Regions from separate parts of the Tepidibacillus sp. HK-1 genome, predicted to be linked through region 1. Evidence: a T-box and tRNA genes for the amino acid it is inferred to sense, from the RefSeq annotation. Region 1 holds a T-box; the other holds one or more tRNA genes.

Region 1 (8,681 bases):
GTCAATATATTTCTCGAAAATATATTTCATCGCTTAATTTAGCAAACTCGGATAAAGTTAACGTTTCTGCCCTTCTTACTGGGTCGATCCCTACTGAATTTAAGATTTCCTCTACTTCTGCTTTCCTTTCTTTCCCAAAAAGATTATGGATTAGATTGTTAAATAGTGTCTTCCTTCTTTGGGAAAAGCTAGCTCGTATCAATTTAAAGAGAAAATCTTCGTCCTTTACTTTAATTGGCGGTTCTTTTCTCATTTTTAAATGTAAAATGGCTGAATCAACGTTGGGTTTAGGAATAAAGACTGAGCTTGGAACATAAAAAGCAATACTTGCTTGAGCATAGTATTCAATTAATAATGTTAAACTACCATACTCTTTACCCCCAGGTTTTGCATTGATTCTTTCTGCAACCTCCTTTTGTACCATTACCGTAATCGAATCGATTCCTAATCTATCCTCTAACAATTTAATTAAAATGGGTGTTGTGACATAATAGGGTAAATTGGCCACTATTTTTTTCGAAGAGTATTCTTTCAATTCCTCTATAATAAGTTGATTTAAATTAGTTTTTAATACATCAGCATGAATGAGCTTTATATGATCATAGGGAGATAAAGTCTCCTTTAAAATCGGAATTAATCGTTGGTCAATTTCAATTGCAACTACCTTTCCAGCCTTCTCTGCAATTTTTTGCGTTAAAGCTCCGATTCCCGGACCAATTTCGATCACTCCGGTGTTTAGGTCAATTTCTGCCTTTTCAACAATTTTTGTTAAGATGTTAGGTTCAATGAGGAAGTTTTGCCCTAAACTTTTTTTTAAGGTAAAACCATACTTTTTTAAAATATTCATCGTTTCTGCTGGGTTAGATATATTGACCGCCATCATTGATTCATTCCTTCATTTTTATCATTTTTAATGCGTTAGAGAATTCAATTTCTGAGATTTGAAACATATTTAGTCTTTTGTGAAGCTGTTTTGCATTTGCATAACCAATTCCTAATACTTTTCCTAGTTCGATTCTTTTCTGTTTTGCTAGGTCATTACCCACTAATCCTTCTGTAACTAATCGATTCCATGGGATTGTTTCTTTTGCATCTATCCATTCAGATTTTACATCATTTAATGCTTTGCGAATCACATTTGGAGAGGCATTCTCGACCCCAATATCTCCTTTTTTAGTGGCCTCTTCCCTTATTATAAATGCATGTTTTACTCCCGGAACTTGCCGACTAATGATTTTCCTTATTCTTTCTCCAGGATAGTCTGGATCTGTCAGAACAATAACTCCCCTCTTCTGATGGGCTTTTTTGATTTGGTCAATGATTTGAGGAGATATTGCAGATCCTCCTGTTTCAATGGTATCGGCCTGAACCGCTCTTTGTATCGCTACCGTATCGTCTCTTCCTTCAACTACGATTACTTCCTTAATCTTCATTGTTCCCTCCTATAGCTCCTCATACAAACAAACAGGGGAAAACTCCCCCTGTTAGTTGGTCACTATTTTGTTGGCTTTTCCGGTCCTAAAACATACACGGTTACACCAGTTTTTACCCCAAGCTGACTTGCTTTTTGATCATTACCTACATAAAGGTCAATTTTATTTCCTTTAATCGCACTGCCTATATCTTCTGCTTTTCTTAATCCAACTCCATCAATCCAAACCCACCAACCTAGTGGAATAATCTTTGGATCAACAGCAATCGTTCTCCCAACAGTTGCTGTTGTTCCTGTATAGGTATAAACTCCGGAACCATAATGGGTCATTTTTATGTTTTTAAGAACTTTAATTGGCCTGAGAATATAACCACCTCTAGAAACAGTAGCAGAAGCTGTTCCATAAGCAATGATTTGATCTTTCTTTTCTTTGACAATATCCTGTTTTAGCAGTTCTCTCTTTACTTCTTTTCCATCTTCATAGGTAATTTCATAAACCTTAGCAATTTTTCCATCTTGGCCTTTAACCAATACTTTCTCTTGGTTCTTTTCTAAAGACAGGTCAGCCTTTTTAACTAATCCATATTTAATATTCTCTTCTTCTGTTACGATTTTCTTTGTGATTCTTGAAATTTTAATATCCATTTCTGATTGAACTATTGTGCTAAGGCTTGGGTAAACTTTATCTAATGGACCAAGTTGAATGCCTAGTTGATTTATCACCTGATCAATCGTTTTTGCAGTAGTCCAATGATCAATTTGTTTACCATCTACCTGTACAATTACTAATTTAGCAGTATTTACAATTACCTTCTGCCCATCCTTTAACGGTGACTGAAGAGGAACAGAAAGTTGATCATGAGCGCCTATTTTTATTTGCTGCTGATCTAACAATTCTTTCACTGTTCCTTTGAAAGTAGAAACTTCTTTTTCTTTTCCATTTACAACGAGAATAACTTCTTTTTGCATCAACTGGTAAAAAGTTACGAAACTGAATGCTAAAATAGCCAAAAAAACAATGATAAAGAGTGTCTTTTTATATTTTGTATTAGGAAAAGAAGGAATGACAGAAGAAGAATGGTTGCCTGCTTTTAAAGACAGTTTTCCCATTACATCTCCCCCTTTAGCAGTTCAACATTTTATTCAATGATAGCTAAAATGTCAAACCAATATTTTCCATCCCTTAAATCCATTAGAATTTCAAAATCCGTTTAGCATTTCTTGTCGTAATTTGTGCAATTTCTTCGACATCCATTCCTCGTAATTCGGCGATTTTTGTTGCAACAAATTTGACATATGCCGACTCATTTCTTTTCCCACGATATGGTTCAGGGGTTAAATAGGGAGAATCGGTTTCAAGCAGTATCCGGTCAATAGGTATATGGGTTGCTACTTCCTTAGGTTTTTTTGCGTTTTTAAAAGTGACTGGTCCGCTAAAGGAAATATAAAAGCCTAAATCAATGCATTCCTTTGCCATTTCCATACTACCAGAGAAAGAATGTATGATCCCTCCCACATCCTTAGCACCTTCTTCTCTAAGGATTGAACAAATGTCTTGATGAGCATCACGGTCATGAATAATAATCGGTAAGTTCACTTGTTTTGCTAATTGAATCTGTTTTCGAAAAATTTCTTGTTGCACTTCTTTAGGAGCAAAATCCCAATAATAATCTAGACCAATTTCACCAATCGCTAATATTTTTGGATGTTGGGTGATTTCCTTTAACCAGTCAAAATCTTCTTCTTTCATTTCATGTGCATCGTTAGGATGCCAACCAACAGCTCCAAAAATAAAATCATATTGTTCAACTAATTCAATCGTTGAAAGAATCGTTTCTCGGTTATAACCGATGTTAATAATCGTTTCAACACCTACTTCTTTCGCTCGTTTGATCACTTCAGCTCGATCTTCATTAAATTTTTCATCATTTAAATGTGCATGTGTATCCACTAACATAAGAATCACCTAACCGTTATTTGACTTTGGCTCCATTTGGAATATCATCGGAAACAGTAGCAAGCACCAACTGATCCCCTTGCGATGCTGCCAAAATCATTCCTTTGGATTCTTCACCTCTTAATTTTACTGGCTTTAAGTTGGTTACACAGATAACTTTCTTTCCAACCAAATCTTCAGGTTGGTAATACTTAGCGATACCAGACACCACTTGACGTTTTTCATAACCAAGATCTAATTGAATTTTAAGCAATTTATCTGCATTTGGTATTTTTTCTGCTTCAATCACTTCTGCTACTTGTAATTCAACTTTAGAGAAATCATCAATTGTAATTTGATCTATTATCGTATTTTCCATCTTGGTATCTCCTCCATTTGTGGTCGCTGATTGGTTTAATTTTTTTGCATTCTCTTCTGCTTGCTTTCGTGCCGCAGCCGTTGTTTCATCAATTGCTTTGATTTCTTCTTCCATATCAAGGCGTGGAAATAACGCTTCTTTTTTCTCTACTTTTGCTCCTGGATGAACGATACCCCAAGATTTAGTTAAATCCCAATTGGTTGACACAGCATCCAAACCTAGTTGCTCCCATATTTTTTGAGGCGTTTTCGTCATAAAAGGCTGAATCAAGATAGAAGTAATACGAATACTTTCTACCAGTTGATATAAAACCGTCCCTAGCCGCCCTTTATTAGCCTCATCCTTTGCAAGTGACCAAGGCAAAGTTTCATCTATATATTTGTTCGTCCGATTGATGAGTTGCCATATCTGCTGTAAAGCCTGGCTAAAGAGCATCTGATCTAATGATTCCTCTACCTTTTGTGAGGTTTCCATCGCAGCTTGTTTTAGATCTTCATCCAGAGAGGTTAATGCTTCTGGAGTTGGGACAAACCCATCAAAGTATTTCTCTATCATCGCTACTGTCCTACTGACTAAGTTACCTAAATCATTAGCTAAATCCACATTTAAACGCTGAATGAAAATTTCTGGCGTAAATACTCCATCACTACCGAAAGCAATTTCTCGTAAAAGAAAATAACGAATACTATCTGAACCATAACGGTCAATTAGGAATTTTGGATCGATCACATTCCCTTTTGACTTTGACATTTTCCCATCTGGCATTAAAATCCATCCATGTCCAAATACTTTTTTAGGTAATGGTAAGTCTAATGCCATTAAAATAATTGGCCAATAAATGGTGTGAAATCGTAGAATGTCTTTCCCAATTAAATGAACATCTGCTGGCCAGTAGCGTTCAAATGTCTTTCGTTCTTCCGGATCATCGGATAAATAGCCGATAGCAGTAATATAGTTGGTTAAGGCATCTATCCAAACATAGATCACATGTTCCGGATTGTCCGGTACCTTTATTCCCCAATCAAACGTTGTCCTAGATATCGACAAGTCCTCTAAACCCGGTTTTAGGAAATTGTTAATCATTTCGTTTTTCCGTGATTCCGGTTGAATAAACTCTGGATGCTCTTCAATATATTGCAATAGCCGATCTTGATATTTTGACATTTTAAAGAAATAGCTTTTCTCCTTCACTAGTTGCACAGGTCGATGACAATCAGGGCATAAATAGCCTTCGTCTGTTTTAACTAGTTGCCTTTCAGTCCAATATGCCTCATCAGGTACACAATAATATCCTTCATATTCTCCAAGATAGATGTCTCCATTTTCTAAAAGCTTTTTGAAAATCCTTTGTACCACTTTTTCATGACGTTCTTCCGTTGTCCTAATAAAATCATCATATGAGATATCAAGTTTTTGCCATAAATCTTGAATCCATTCTACAATTGGATTGATAAACTCAATTGGCTTTAAGCCTTCTTCCTCGGCTCTTTTTTGTAATTTTTGCCCATGTTCATCTGTTCCAGTTAAATAATACACATCATAGCCACGGAGCCTTTTATATCTAGCCATCGCATCAGCAGCAATCGTTGTATAAGCATTACCGATGTGTAATTTATTACTTGGATAATAAATCGGTGTCGTAATATAAAATGTTTTTTTACTCAAAGTCCTTCAACCCCTTTTTTGAAAAAACTGCTTTAAATAAAAAAACTCCTATCCAGCTTGGGACGGGAGTTTATACTCACGCGGTACCACCCAAATTCCTATGCATTAAGCATAGGCTCTTTTAAGTGTCATTCGACATAGTATCATTTCTCCAGGACCATCTTCATTCATCCCAACATACTGGTTCTCAGCCTTCCCAGCTCTCTGTGAAAGTGGTGATGAATTACTCATCCCTTCATTGATTTTCCTTATTTTTTTGTTATTATCGCTCATTATATCATTTTCTTTCCCAAAATATACATAATTCCATTCATCGTGTCAATAGTTGAAATTGGGATAAAATCGACTTCTCTTTTAACAAATCTTCCGGGAAAAAAATTTTATGTTCTGTTTTCCTTTTCCCTGTAATGACGGCAATAATATCTGATTTTGTCGAAATCTCAATGGTCTCTCCTTGTCGATTTAAAAGATATATTGGCGACATTTCTTTTTTATCGCCAGGTCGATAAATGTCATATGATAAGTCAGATGGTGAATCAAGTTCTAAATAGTAGGTAGGATCAATGTTATTTTTATGAAAAAATTCAAGGATAGCTTCTAGTTTAGATTGATCATTAGGGTTAAAATCTATGTATTGAAATAATCTTCGATGTAAAAACCGTTCTGTCAAGTCCGCTAGAATCTGATCCTTTTCTTGACTCCAAAAATAAAACAGAGTAAAAAACATAGGTTCATCTAGAATAAGATAATCATCAACATGAAGCTGTCCTTGGAATAATCGTACGATGGGAGGAAAGAGAGTTGAAAAGGTATATCCCTCTTCAAAAAGGTTTTTTGCCCTAAGGAAAATTTTTCTTAGTAGAATTTCCCCGCTTCTCGTTACCGGATGAAAATAAACTTGCCAGTACATCTGATATCTAGACATCAAATAATCTTCAACACTATGCATTCCGCTTTCTTTTACTACAAGTCTTCCTTGATATGGCCTAAGTACCCTTAAGATTCTCTCCAAATCATAAAACCCGTAATTAACTCCTGTATAATAGGCATCCCTTAATAAATAATCCATTCGATCCGCATCCAATTGACTCGAGATTAAATCCATCACAATAGGTTTCTCGTATTTTTTGTTAATGACATCAACTACACGAGAGGGAAATGTTGAATCAATTTGGCGAAGAAAAGAATTAATTTCAGTTTCACCTAAAATTAAACTTTTGGACCATTCCTCATGATTCGTGTTTAATACCTTTTCTATTGAATGGGAAAAAGGACCGTGGCCTACATCATGGAGTAGTGCCGCTACTAAAGAAATAAGTCTCTCCTCTTTTGGCCACTCTATATATTGGTTTCGTTCAAAACGAGAAATAATTTTCCGAGTGATTTCGTAGACACCTAACGAATGCGAAAACCGGCTATGTTCAGCTCCATGAAAAGTAAAGTAAGTAGTCCCTAGTTGGCGAATCCGACGTAATCTTTGAAATTCCTTTGTATCAATTAAATTCCATATTAAACGATCTTGAACATAGATGTACTGGTGGACTGGATCTTTAAATACTTTTTCTTCATCCATCCTCAAATCCATCACCTCTTTATTCATGATTAAGAAAATAACAAAAAATTTTACAAAAAATGCAAAAATGTATTGACTGTTTTGGCAATCCTTGGTATTCTATGTTTATAGAAATTTTGTCGAAATATGACGATATTATCCTTAATTTAAAAAATTGATAAAGGAGGGTAACAAAATGTTAAAATCTACAGGTATTGTCCGCAAGGTAGACGAGTTAGGTCGTGTAGTTATTCCAATTGAATTACGTAGAACATTAGGAATTAGTGAAAAGGACGCTTTAGAAATCTACGTAGATGGCGAACGCATTATTCTAAAAAAATACGAACCAGCTTGCATCTTCTGTGGAAATGCAGAGAATGTATTCCATTTTAAAAACAAAATTGTATGTAGTGAATGCTTAAGCGAAATGCCAAACGCACAAAATTAAATGAAGGCGAAAACAAAAGCTTCGACCATAAAAGAAGCTTTTGTTTTTTTTAGCTTATGTTTTATAGTTTATGGTATTGTTGGTATACTTCCCTCTTGTTAAGATTACGATCTTTTGCGGTTAATTTGATCGCCTCCTTTGGTTGTTTATCTTGTTTTATGTAATGTTCCACATGCTCAAGAATGGATAAGGATTGCCACCATTGATTAGTTTCCCTCTCTATTTCCTTTCCACTAGAACCTTGAATAATAAGGGTCAATTCTCCTTTTGGAGGATGTTCTTCTACATATTGCATCACTTCGAAAACAGTTCCTCTTATAAATTCTTCGTGCTTTTTTGTTAATTCTCGAATAAGTACTAGATTTCGATCACCTAAACCCTCAAGAATCATTTTTAAGGTCTTCTCAATTCGGTGTGGTGCTTCATAGATAATCAAAGTTTCCTGGTAAGATTTTATTTGTTCAAGCTGCTGGGATAAAACCTTTTTTTCTTTAGATAGGAAACCTAAAAAAATAAATCGCTGCGTAGGTAACCCAGAGGCGATTAGCCCCGTTAATGCTGCATTAGCCCCTGGAATCGGGATCACCGGTATCCCTCTTTCTACACTAGATCTAACTAACTCATAGCCTGGATCTGAAATAGCTGGCATACCTGCATCACTAACTAAAGCAATATTTCTTCCCTTTTCCAATAATTGAAGAAGTTCAGCACCACTGGATTCCTTATTATGTTCATGATAACTATACAGCTTTTTTTGAATCTGAAAGTGATTTAATAGTTTTATCGTTTGCCTTGTATCTTCTGCAGCGATTAAGTCTACCTCGGATAAGATCTGAATAGCACGATAGGTCATATCTTGCAGATTACCTATCGGTGTTCCTACTAAATAGAGACATCCCTTTTGAGGTTCAACCTTATAACTTTTCTGGATATTCATTGATTAACCCTTCTTTAATTAACATTTCTTTTTGCTTTCGATTTAATTTTTTTATTTCTAATTCGCGTTTTAAACCCCAAGATTTACTATCTCCTTTTTCATAGTATATCAAACGCACAGGAAGCCGACTCCTTGTATATTTTGATGCTTTTCCTTCTTGATGCTGCGCTAATCTCCGTTTAATGTCAGTCGTATAGCCAGTATAAAAACTATGATCGCCGCACTGAAGAATATAAACATAATGATCCTTTTTCACATTCATTTCCCATCACCGAAATAAATCTGCTGAATTTCTTTTTCATATTTTCCATCTTCAGCATAAACAATCAGTG
Region 2 (8,681 bases), on a different contig from region 1:
AACGTCCTGGGGTGATCCGGTATGTAGAAAGTGACTTTCTAGAAATCCAAGCCTCAGTAGAGCAGCTAAATGTTGGTGATAAGATTTCTTGCACATTAAATGAAGGCGGAATCATTGAATCCTTCGAGACAACAGTCATGGGTAAAACTGAGAACTCCTTGATCACGCTGGTTCCGCTGATCTTACGTGACAAATGGATTATTTCTAGGGAAAACCCTCGAATTCGAATTGATGCAAAAGGCAAAATTACCGCTGTCTCTTTTTCTGGTTCGAAGCCCTTAATTGATTTAAATCAACTCTGTCAAATAGAGCTTCATGATGTCAGTGAGGGAGGAATTGGCTTTTCTACTAAATGCTATATTCGAGAAAATGGAATTGCTCTTCTTTCTTTTAGGCTATTTGACCAATTTCTTCATCTAGAGGTTGAAATTATGAAGAGTACATTTTCTAAAAAAGATAAAAAGTTTTATTATGGTGCCAAATTTATAGATACGAATTCAAAGGATTATCAAGTTATTCGCTCCTTTATCATTGAAACTTTATTCAAACGATACATGTTGAAAAAAGGAAAAAAATAAACTCTTCCTATTCTAATGTAAACGTACTATACTAGATTTATCCGTTTTAAAGAAAACGTTTGCACTAATATTGATTCATAAAGCTGATGGGGGGAAGAGTATGGTATTAGAGGAATCTGCACAGCAAAAACTTTCGCTTTTTTCAATTACTTGGCCAATTTTTATTGAAGTGTTCCTTTTTATGTTGATGGGGAATATAGATACGATGATGCTCAGTAAAGTATCCGATGATGCTGTTGCCGCAGTAGGAGTTACCAATCAAATTATTTCTATTGCGATTGTGATGTTTGGTTTCGTTTCCGCTGGGGCAAGTATTGTCGTGGCTCAGAATTTAGGAGCAAAACAATATTATGATGCATTAAAAATTGGAGCTGTTGCAATTGGCGTTAATTTCCTATTTGGGATCCTATTAAGTGGAATGATGGCTTTCTTTTCACCCGTTTTCTTAGACATTATGAATGTACCAATTGAACTACAAGCTTATTCTAAATCATATATGTTGATTGTCGGTGGCTTTTTATTTGTTCAGGCTGCATTAAATTCTGCAGGTGCGGTATTAAGGAGTAATGGTTTTACTAGGGATGCTATGTATGTAAGCCTTTCGATGAATGTGATGAATATCATTGGTAACTCCATTTTTATTTTTGGTCTTTTTGGTTTTCCAAAGCTCGGAGTAACCGGAGTGGCAATCTCAACTACAATTACACGAATCATTGGTTTTATTGCAATTATGATGATCTTGTCTAATCGATTAAATCATCGCTATACAGTTAGTGAATTTTTTAATTTTAAAAAGTACTACATTAAAGGGATTTTATCGGTTGGTTTACCTGCTGCAGGGGAACATTTAGCTTATAATACTTCGCAAATTTTAAATACGTATTTTATTACGATGATGGGAACGCTGGCATTAACCACAAAAGTCTATGCTCAAAATCTTAGTAGTTTTATCTTTTTATTCTCCGTTTCCGTTGCTCAAGGTACACAAATTCTTGTTGGACATTTAGTTGGCGCAAAAAAGAATGACGATGCTTATCATACAGCATTACGTAGTTTAAAAATTAGCTTTATCGTTTCGGTTTCAGTTGCTATTTTATTTTCTGTGCTAAGCAAATACTTATTCCGAATTTTCACTGTTGACCCTTCGATTATAGAATTAGGTTCAACTTTATTGATGATTAATATTTTACTAGAAGCAGGACGAACGTTTAATTTAGTCTTGATTAGTTCTCTTCGTGCGGCAGGGGATGTGAATTTTCCTGTTATCATGGGAGTGATCTCAATGTTCGGTGTAAGTGTAACCTTAACCTATGTTTTAGGAATTCACTTTGGCCTTGGTTTAATCGGCGCTTGGTTAGGGTTTGCAGCAGATGAATGGTTTAGAGGTATTTTTATGTTCTTTCGCTGGAAAAGTCGAATTTGGCAGAAGAAAGTATTGGTTAAACATAGTGCTGAAATTGTGTGAGAATAATGAAGTAAAGGCTGCAAAACTCGCAGCCTTTTCATATTTTCTTTTTCATGATAAAAAGATAAAAAGGGTAAAATAGACATGTTAGATTTTTATACTTGGTTTAGATTCAGAAAGAGTAGAAAATACCTCATTCATTTTTTCCTTTGCCGCTTGAATAATCGCCTCCGGAATTTGATGGGGTTTTACTGGAGATCGGGTATGAATAATCATCTCCTGAAATTTATATAGAGATTCTTTTGGACTTAAATAGATTTCCTGTACGGGTACCTGTAATTCATAACTCGTTCGTGTGCAAATATCATCTATTCTTAGACGATAGTAGGGAAAGTCTTTGCCCCCTTTTTTCTTGAACCCTTGAGATTCAAATACTTTATCAATTCTTGAAGAGGGTTTTACAATTTTAAATCCAGACTTTACGTTAATGTGCACAAAACGGCCTCCTTTAACTTTATTGTATTAAAACGTTTATGAGGGATGCCTTGTTCAAAATACCTGTTATTTTTGTGAATTTTTTTTAAGGAGTGAAAAGGATGAGAGCAGATTTGCATTCGCATAGCACTGCATCAGATGGTCTAAATGCACCTGCAGATAACGTCAAATTAGCAAAAGAAGCAGGATTGGCTGCTTTAGGCGTCACAGATCACGATTCAGTGAGTGGAATTGATGAAGCGATTGAAATGGCTGAAAAAATAGGAATTGAGGTTGTTCCTGGAATTGAGATGAGTACTGTAGAAAAAGGACAAGATATTCATGTTCTTGGTTATTTTATTCGCTACCAAGATAAGGAATTTTTAAATACGCTTGATGAACTGCAAAAAGCAAGGGATAAACGAAATGAAATGATAATAGTCAAATTAAATGAGCTTGGCATACAGATCACATTAGATGAAGTGAAAAAGAAAATTAGAAGAGAAGGGGCTAATGTTGGTCGACCTCATATTGCTGAAGTATTGATCGAGAAGAAAGTGGTTGATACCATGGAAGAAGCTTTTGATTTGTACCTTGGAAAAAAGGGAAAGGCCTACGTAAATCCGATTCGAATTTCTCCAGAGGAAGGAATTGATATTATTAAAAAAGCTGGAGGAGTCCCAGTATTAGCCCATCCAGGATTATACGATGATGATGAAATGGTTGTTAGATTGATTAAATACGGGCTTAAAGGAATTGAGGCTTTTCATCCTGATCACGATGAAGAGGCAGAAAAACGGTATCAAGAAATGGGAGAAACTTACGGAATAATTGTAACCGCTGGTTCTGATTTTCATGGTTCAAGGAATGGCGAGATGTTCCACGCGCCAATAGGGACAAAAATGGTTCCCTATCAGGTTGTGGAACGTTTAAAAAATTTAAGAAGATAGGAATATCTCTACTCTTTCGACATACATGTTAATGAGATATCACGAAGGATGAGGTACATTTTAAAAAACCTTAACTTTTCTTTTCCATGGTAACATGTTCAATACCGGCCTCATCGAACGGTTCGCTGATGGTCATATATCCTAGGTCTTTATAAAACGTTTCGGCATGTCGTTGAGCGTTTAATCTTAGGGTTTTAAATCCCATTTTTAAAGCTTCTTGTTCAATAAAAGTCATTAATTTTTTTCCAATACCTTTACCTCGCTCATCCTTCAGGACAGCGACTCTCTCAATCTTGACGGTGGAGGGGTCATGGTATTCCCTCATTCTTGCAGTTGCTACAGGACGTTTATCATCATAGACAATAAAGTGAGTTGCTGTATTATCGTATTCATCCATTTCTAGTTCTTTTGGAACTTGTTGTTCATCGATAAAAACAACTTCTCTAATAGAAAAAGCATCCTTTAATTCTTGTAGATTTGTTACGAGTTTGTATATCAACTTTTGCATAAACTCACCTCAAATTTGCTACGAATATTTAAATTCACTGCTATTATTTTCCTGTTAATAAAAAAGTTTGATAAACTGTCCATGATTGATTCTCAATCTGATAACACAAATGAATTCGATCGACCAGTATAGACTTATTTAAATTTTCCAATTTCAATCTACCATATACATCATGTATTTCTTGTTCATGCAAATCTTGAGCAATGGTCATATGTGGAATAAATTGATGTTTTAATGGCCGCTTTAAGATGTCAGCGTTTAGTTTTTCTTGTAATTCATAAATAACAGGATTTTTTTCAAACCCTACATATACAACAGGAGAGATAGGAAGAAAAGTACCGACTTTGCTTAGTTTTAATGTAAAAGGAGGAATTTGACTTGTAATGTTTTCAATATATTGAATAGCCTCGTTTATATTTTCTATCTCAAAAGCCTCTTTAATTGTAATATGGGGCGGAATTAATGTGTAATGAGAATCATAACGTTTTCGTAATGAATTCGCCCAATCCTGTATTTCCTTTTGGGGGTAAATCACAATACCATATTTCATACCTTTTTCCTCCTTTTTCAACCTATCATTAGGTTCATAAACCTATTTTATCAAAAGAATTTGAAATATGAAATATTTTGGTAAATACAATGAAAGAATAAATTGCCTTTTTTCCGTATAAACTAAGAAAGAGTTTTTTTACATGAAGGAGGAATAAAATGGCAGTCATTTTTATTGTTTTTATTGCTTTGCTTTTTTTAGTTGGAATGAGTTATGGTTTAGCCTATTTAATTCAAAGACTGGATCAACATCAAAATCAATAATCTTTATCTATTTTTATTTTATATTTGATAAGGGTGGCAGTGTAAGCATGATTCACTGCTACTCTTTTTTTTAATAATATATATAATGAAGTTTATTTTGTATATGTAGAGAAAGTGATATGATGGAGAAAGATATTTTTGGAGGTGACAGGTATTGAAAAGAAGGGTACCAAGTAAAGAGGTAAAAGCTGCAGCGTTACAGAGATTAAGAGAACGCGGTGTTACATTGGAAGACATTGCAGAAATCGTCTATGAATTACAATTGCCATATAATAAAGATTTAACCATGGAGCTTTGCCTGGAAAGTGTAAACAAAGTATTAGAAAAACGTGAAGTTCAACATGCATTACTTGTTGGGATCGAGTTAGACGTATTGGCTGAAAAAGGTTTGTTAACTGAACCATTGCAATCTCTTGTTGAGTCTGATGAAGGACTTTTTGGAATTGATGAAACAATGGCATTAGGCTCTGTCTTTGGTTATGGAAGCATTGCAGTGACCACTTTTGGATATTTAGATAAAGATAAAGTGGGAATAATTAAAAAGTTGGATACAAAAAACGGTAAAGGTGTTCATACGTTTTTGGATGACCTTGTTGCTGGAATCGCTGCTTCAGCGGCAGGACGTATTGCCCATCGATTAAGAGATGTGCAAGAAATGGTGGAAGAAATAGAAGAACAAATGACTGAGGATAATGTGGTTTAGCTATGAGATTATTTGTTGCACTTAAGCTAGCTGAACATGTAAAAAATGAACTTAAACAACAATTGCCAATTATTCGCAACAGCTTACAATTGGGAAAATGGGTACCAGAAGAAAATTGGCATATTACTCTTCTTTTTTTAGGGGAAGTCGATGAAAAAGAGATGGAATCGTTAGACCAAGCATTAAATGAGGCTGTAAAAAATGTATCCCCTTTTCAATTACAGTTAAAGAATATAAGTGCCTTTCCTAGCGAAAATAAGCCTAATATTTTATGGGCTGATGTTCATGGGGACTTGCAAATGTTAAACAAACTTTACCAAAATTTTGTTGAAGCATTGACAAAAACAAAGATTACATTCGATGCAAAGCCAAAGTATACTCCTCATGTAACATTAGCAAGAAAGGTGAATGTTCCCTTTAAAAAGGAAAATTTTAAACTAACGTCTTCTGTATGGCAAGTAACTTCTCTAACTTTATACCAGTCAGTTTTTACGGTTTCTGGGGTAAAATATCAACCTATTTTAACTAAAGAGTTTTTAAATGAACGAGAGAAATGAGCTTTGTATGAAAATATGAGAGGCTGTTGATGAATTTCAACAGCCAAAACTTTTTAGAAACCATGGCCTGATTCATAAATTTGATTCGTTTGACTTGATAATTGAACCTGATTGATTGTTTGTTGTATTTGATTACTAAATGATTGGAGCGCATTTGCTTTTTGTTGCATCAATTGCTGAAGATGTAAAGGATTCATATTGGCTGATTTCAATTGGTTGTATTCGGTTTCCATCTTACCAATCTCGTTATAAAATTTTTGTAGCATTTGATCTAAATGCTGCATTTCAGGGACGCTAGTATGTTGTTGTGCCCGCCCAAGTTGTTGCGTTTTGAAATTTTGTTGAGACATTTGCATGTTGTTAGATGCAGTGGACGACGTAAGTTGAGATTGTTGTATAGGTACAACTAATGATGGATTGCTCTGTAATTGTTTAGTCTGCTGTAGTAGTGATTGAGTTCCACTTACGATTTGTGACACCAACAGATTTGTTTCTTTATTTACATAAGCGATTTGTCTGTCTTTTATTTGTTTGGCCAAAATGCAACACTCTCCTTAACCATGGTTCAAGTCAATGGTATTCATGTATACACTGACAATGTTATTGTAAACCCAATTCACTAAATATATGTGACAATACTATTGACAAATTATTGTACTCTAGGTAAAATTACTTTTGTCCCAAAGACCAAGAGGTTTAAGGGATAAAACTATTTTTAAAAATTGTTGCATAAATGTTATAAATCATATATAATAATTTTTGTCGCTAATTTTATTATGTAATGACGCGGGGTGGAGCAGTTGGTAGCTCGTCGGGCTCATAACCCGAAGGTCGCAGGTTCAAATCCTGTCCCCGCAACCAATAAACTATTTGCACTACGTCGAATATTCCCATTTATATTATGGAGCTGTGGTGTAGAGGCCTAACATGCCTGCCTGTCACGCAGGAGACCGCGGGTTCGAATCCCGTCAGCTCCGCCATTTTAAAAAAGTATTTGTTTAAAGTTAAATTAGTAGGGGCCTATAGCTCAGTTGGTAGAGCGGTCGGCTCATAACCGATTGGTCACAGGTTCGAGTCCTGTTGGGCCCACCATTTAAAAGTCCTGCCGGGGTGGCGGAATTGGCAGACGCACAGGACTTAAAATCCTGCGGTAGGTGACTACCGTACCGGTTCAAGTCCGGTCCTCGGCACCATCTAAATTGAGTGTAACAACGTCGAATATATGTGACTCCGTAGCTCAGCCGGGAGAGCACCATCTTGACAGGGTGGGGGTCGCTGGTTCGAACCCAGTCGGGGTCACCATACTTTATATATCAAGGGTTTGAAGGCCATAAAAGATTTTGGAAAGTTGATGGTCGGATATAAACCCTTTTTTTATTTTTTAGACCACCATCTTTCAAGATGTTATTCCTGAAAGGGTACAGAGGTGATAAGTAAATGGATGATAATAGCGACAATATAAAGAATGAAATCCAATTTATGGAGCATAATGAACATAAGGTAAAGAAAAGGAGATGAATCATCGTGGATAAGAAAATCAGTCCTAAAGAAAAGGAGCCTACCATTGCACCAAGTATGGAGATGGATGCACTAGATGAAGATGCAACTCCTGAAGAGGTAAAAAAGGGGAAATATACAAGGGTGGTTAAATTAGTAAGTGATCGTCGATAAACTAACAGCTACAAACAAACGTAGCTGTTGTTCTTTATTGCTATCCCGTAATACATAATAATAAATTGTTATCGTTTTCACATATAAAATAGTCATAAAATTTTTATTAGATATTAAATTCTGGAAATCTAATAAAATTAGCTGCTGTTAAAGTATTTAATTGATTTTTCTAAAGATTTAAACTTTAACGATGTTCATATTTTTGTTATAATTTTCACAATCATAGACTAAAAAATGTTGTATAATGAGATTGAAATTAAAAAAGAGGTGATTGGGATGGCAATCTACAAAGTGGAAGAGGTAGCTCGTCAAAAAGATTTATTAGATTACGTTGTAAACTATAAAGGTAAAATGATGAGCTTTGAAGAGTATTTAACAAAAAAAGAACAAGAAGCTGTTTGGGATTTTTATCTAGCCAAAAAGTAAGAACTTGCAATTATTTTATTTATAATACAGTAAGATACTGAGTTCATATAAAAGACCTATTCAACCTAGTGAAAGAGATATTAAAGATATGGAAACAAACCTTTCTATTATAGGAAGGTTTGTTTTTTTTTGCTTACGAAATCTCCAAAATTGTCAAACTTATACTAACTAATTCAAGTGAAATATTTACTTTAAAGGTTTAAAACGTTATAATGCAAACAATGATAATCATTAAACAAATTCAAGGAGTCGATTTTATGAAATTACCTTCACTCTCGTTAGGAGATTTAATAGCGTCAGTACCTATTATTCAAGGAGGAATGGGCGTAGGTGTTTCTCGTTCTAGGTTAGCCTCAGCTGTAGCAAATGAGGGAGGAATTGGGATCATTTCTGGGGTGCAAATTGGTTTTAATGAACCAGATTTCGAAAACAATGCTCTTCTTGCTAATATAAGAGCTCTAAGAAAAGAAATTAGTAAGGCACGGGAGTTAAGTCCCAAAGGCATTATAGGGGTTAACCTTATGGTGGCCATGAACCATTATAAGGAAATGGTAAGAACCGCGGTAGAGGAAAAAATAGACATTATTGTTTCTGGA

The links. A T-box is a leader RNA that pairs with one kind of tRNA and senses whether it is charged. The one in region 1 lies ahead of metG (methionine--tRNA ligase), so its partner is inferred to be a tRNA-Met.
Region 2: it has a tRNA-Met gene. The T-box ahead of metG (methionine--tRNA ligase) is inferred to sense a tRNA for this amino acid. The anticodon was not compared.

The regions. Positions count from the first base shown of each region.
Region 1 covers NZ_BDGM02000011.1:39,061-47,741, forward strand. Annotated here, with positions in the region: gene rsmA (16S rRNA (adenine(1518)-N(6)/adenine(1519)-N(6))-dimethyltransferase RsmA) at 2-880, opposite strand; gene rnmV (ribonuclease M5) at 888-1,433, opposite strand; gene BEN26_RS07230 (resuscitation-promoting factor) at 1,496-2,542, opposite strand; gene BEN26_RS07235 (TatD family hydrolase) at 2,625-3,389, opposite strand; gene metG (methionine--tRNA ligase) at 3,406-5,412, opposite strand; T-box leader at 5,468-5,660, opposite strand; gene BEN26_RS07245 (HD domain-containing protein) at 5,723-6,997, opposite strand; gene BEN26_RS07250 (AbrB/MazE/SpoVT family DNA-binding domain-containing protein) at 7,161-7,412, shown strand; gene rsmI (16S rRNA (cytidine(1402)-2'-O)-methyltransferase) at 7,474-8,349, opposite strand; gene BEN26_RS07260 (GIY-YIG nuclease family protein) at 8,327-8,611, opposite strand; gene BEN26_RS07265 (tRNA1(Val) (adenine(37)-N6)-methyltransferase) at 8,608-8,681, opposite strand, start outside.
Region 2 covers NZ_BDGM02000008.1:25,896-34,576, reverse strand. Annotated here, with positions in the region: gene BEN26_RS05730 (PilZ domain-containing protein) at 1-578, shown strand, start outside; gene BEN26_RS05725 (MATE family efflux transporter) at 679-2,043, shown strand; gene BEN26_RS05720 (hypothetical protein) at 2,131-2,478, opposite strand; gene BEN26_RS05715 (PHP domain-containing protein) at 2,580-3,407, shown strand; gene BEN26_RS05710 (GNAT family N-acetyltransferase) at 3,478-3,915, opposite strand; gene BEN26_RS05705 (2'-5' RNA ligase family protein) at 3,959-4,465, opposite strand; gene BEN26_RS05700 (phosphatidylglycerophosphatase A family protein) at 4,883-5,431, shown strand; gene thpR (RNA 2',3'-cyclic phosphodiesterase) at 5,434-5,988, shown strand; gene BEN26_RS05690 (hypothetical protein) at 6,042-6,527, opposite strand; tRNA gene BEN26_RS05685 (tRNA-Met) at 6,774-6,849, shown strand; tRNA gene BEN26_RS05680 (tRNA-Asp) at 6,892-6,968, shown strand; tRNA gene BEN26_RS05675 (tRNA-Ile) at 7,005-7,080, shown strand; tRNA gene BEN26_RS05670 (tRNA-Leu) at 7,093-7,181, shown strand; tRNA gene BEN26_RS05665 (tRNA-Val) at 7,215-7,290, shown strand; gene BEN26_RS05660 (hypothetical protein) at 7,513-7,659, shown strand; gene BEN26_RS05655 (hypothetical protein) at 7,936-8,085, shown strand; gene BEN26_RS05650 (NAD(P)H-dependent flavin oxidoreductase) at 8,343-8,681, shown strand, end outside.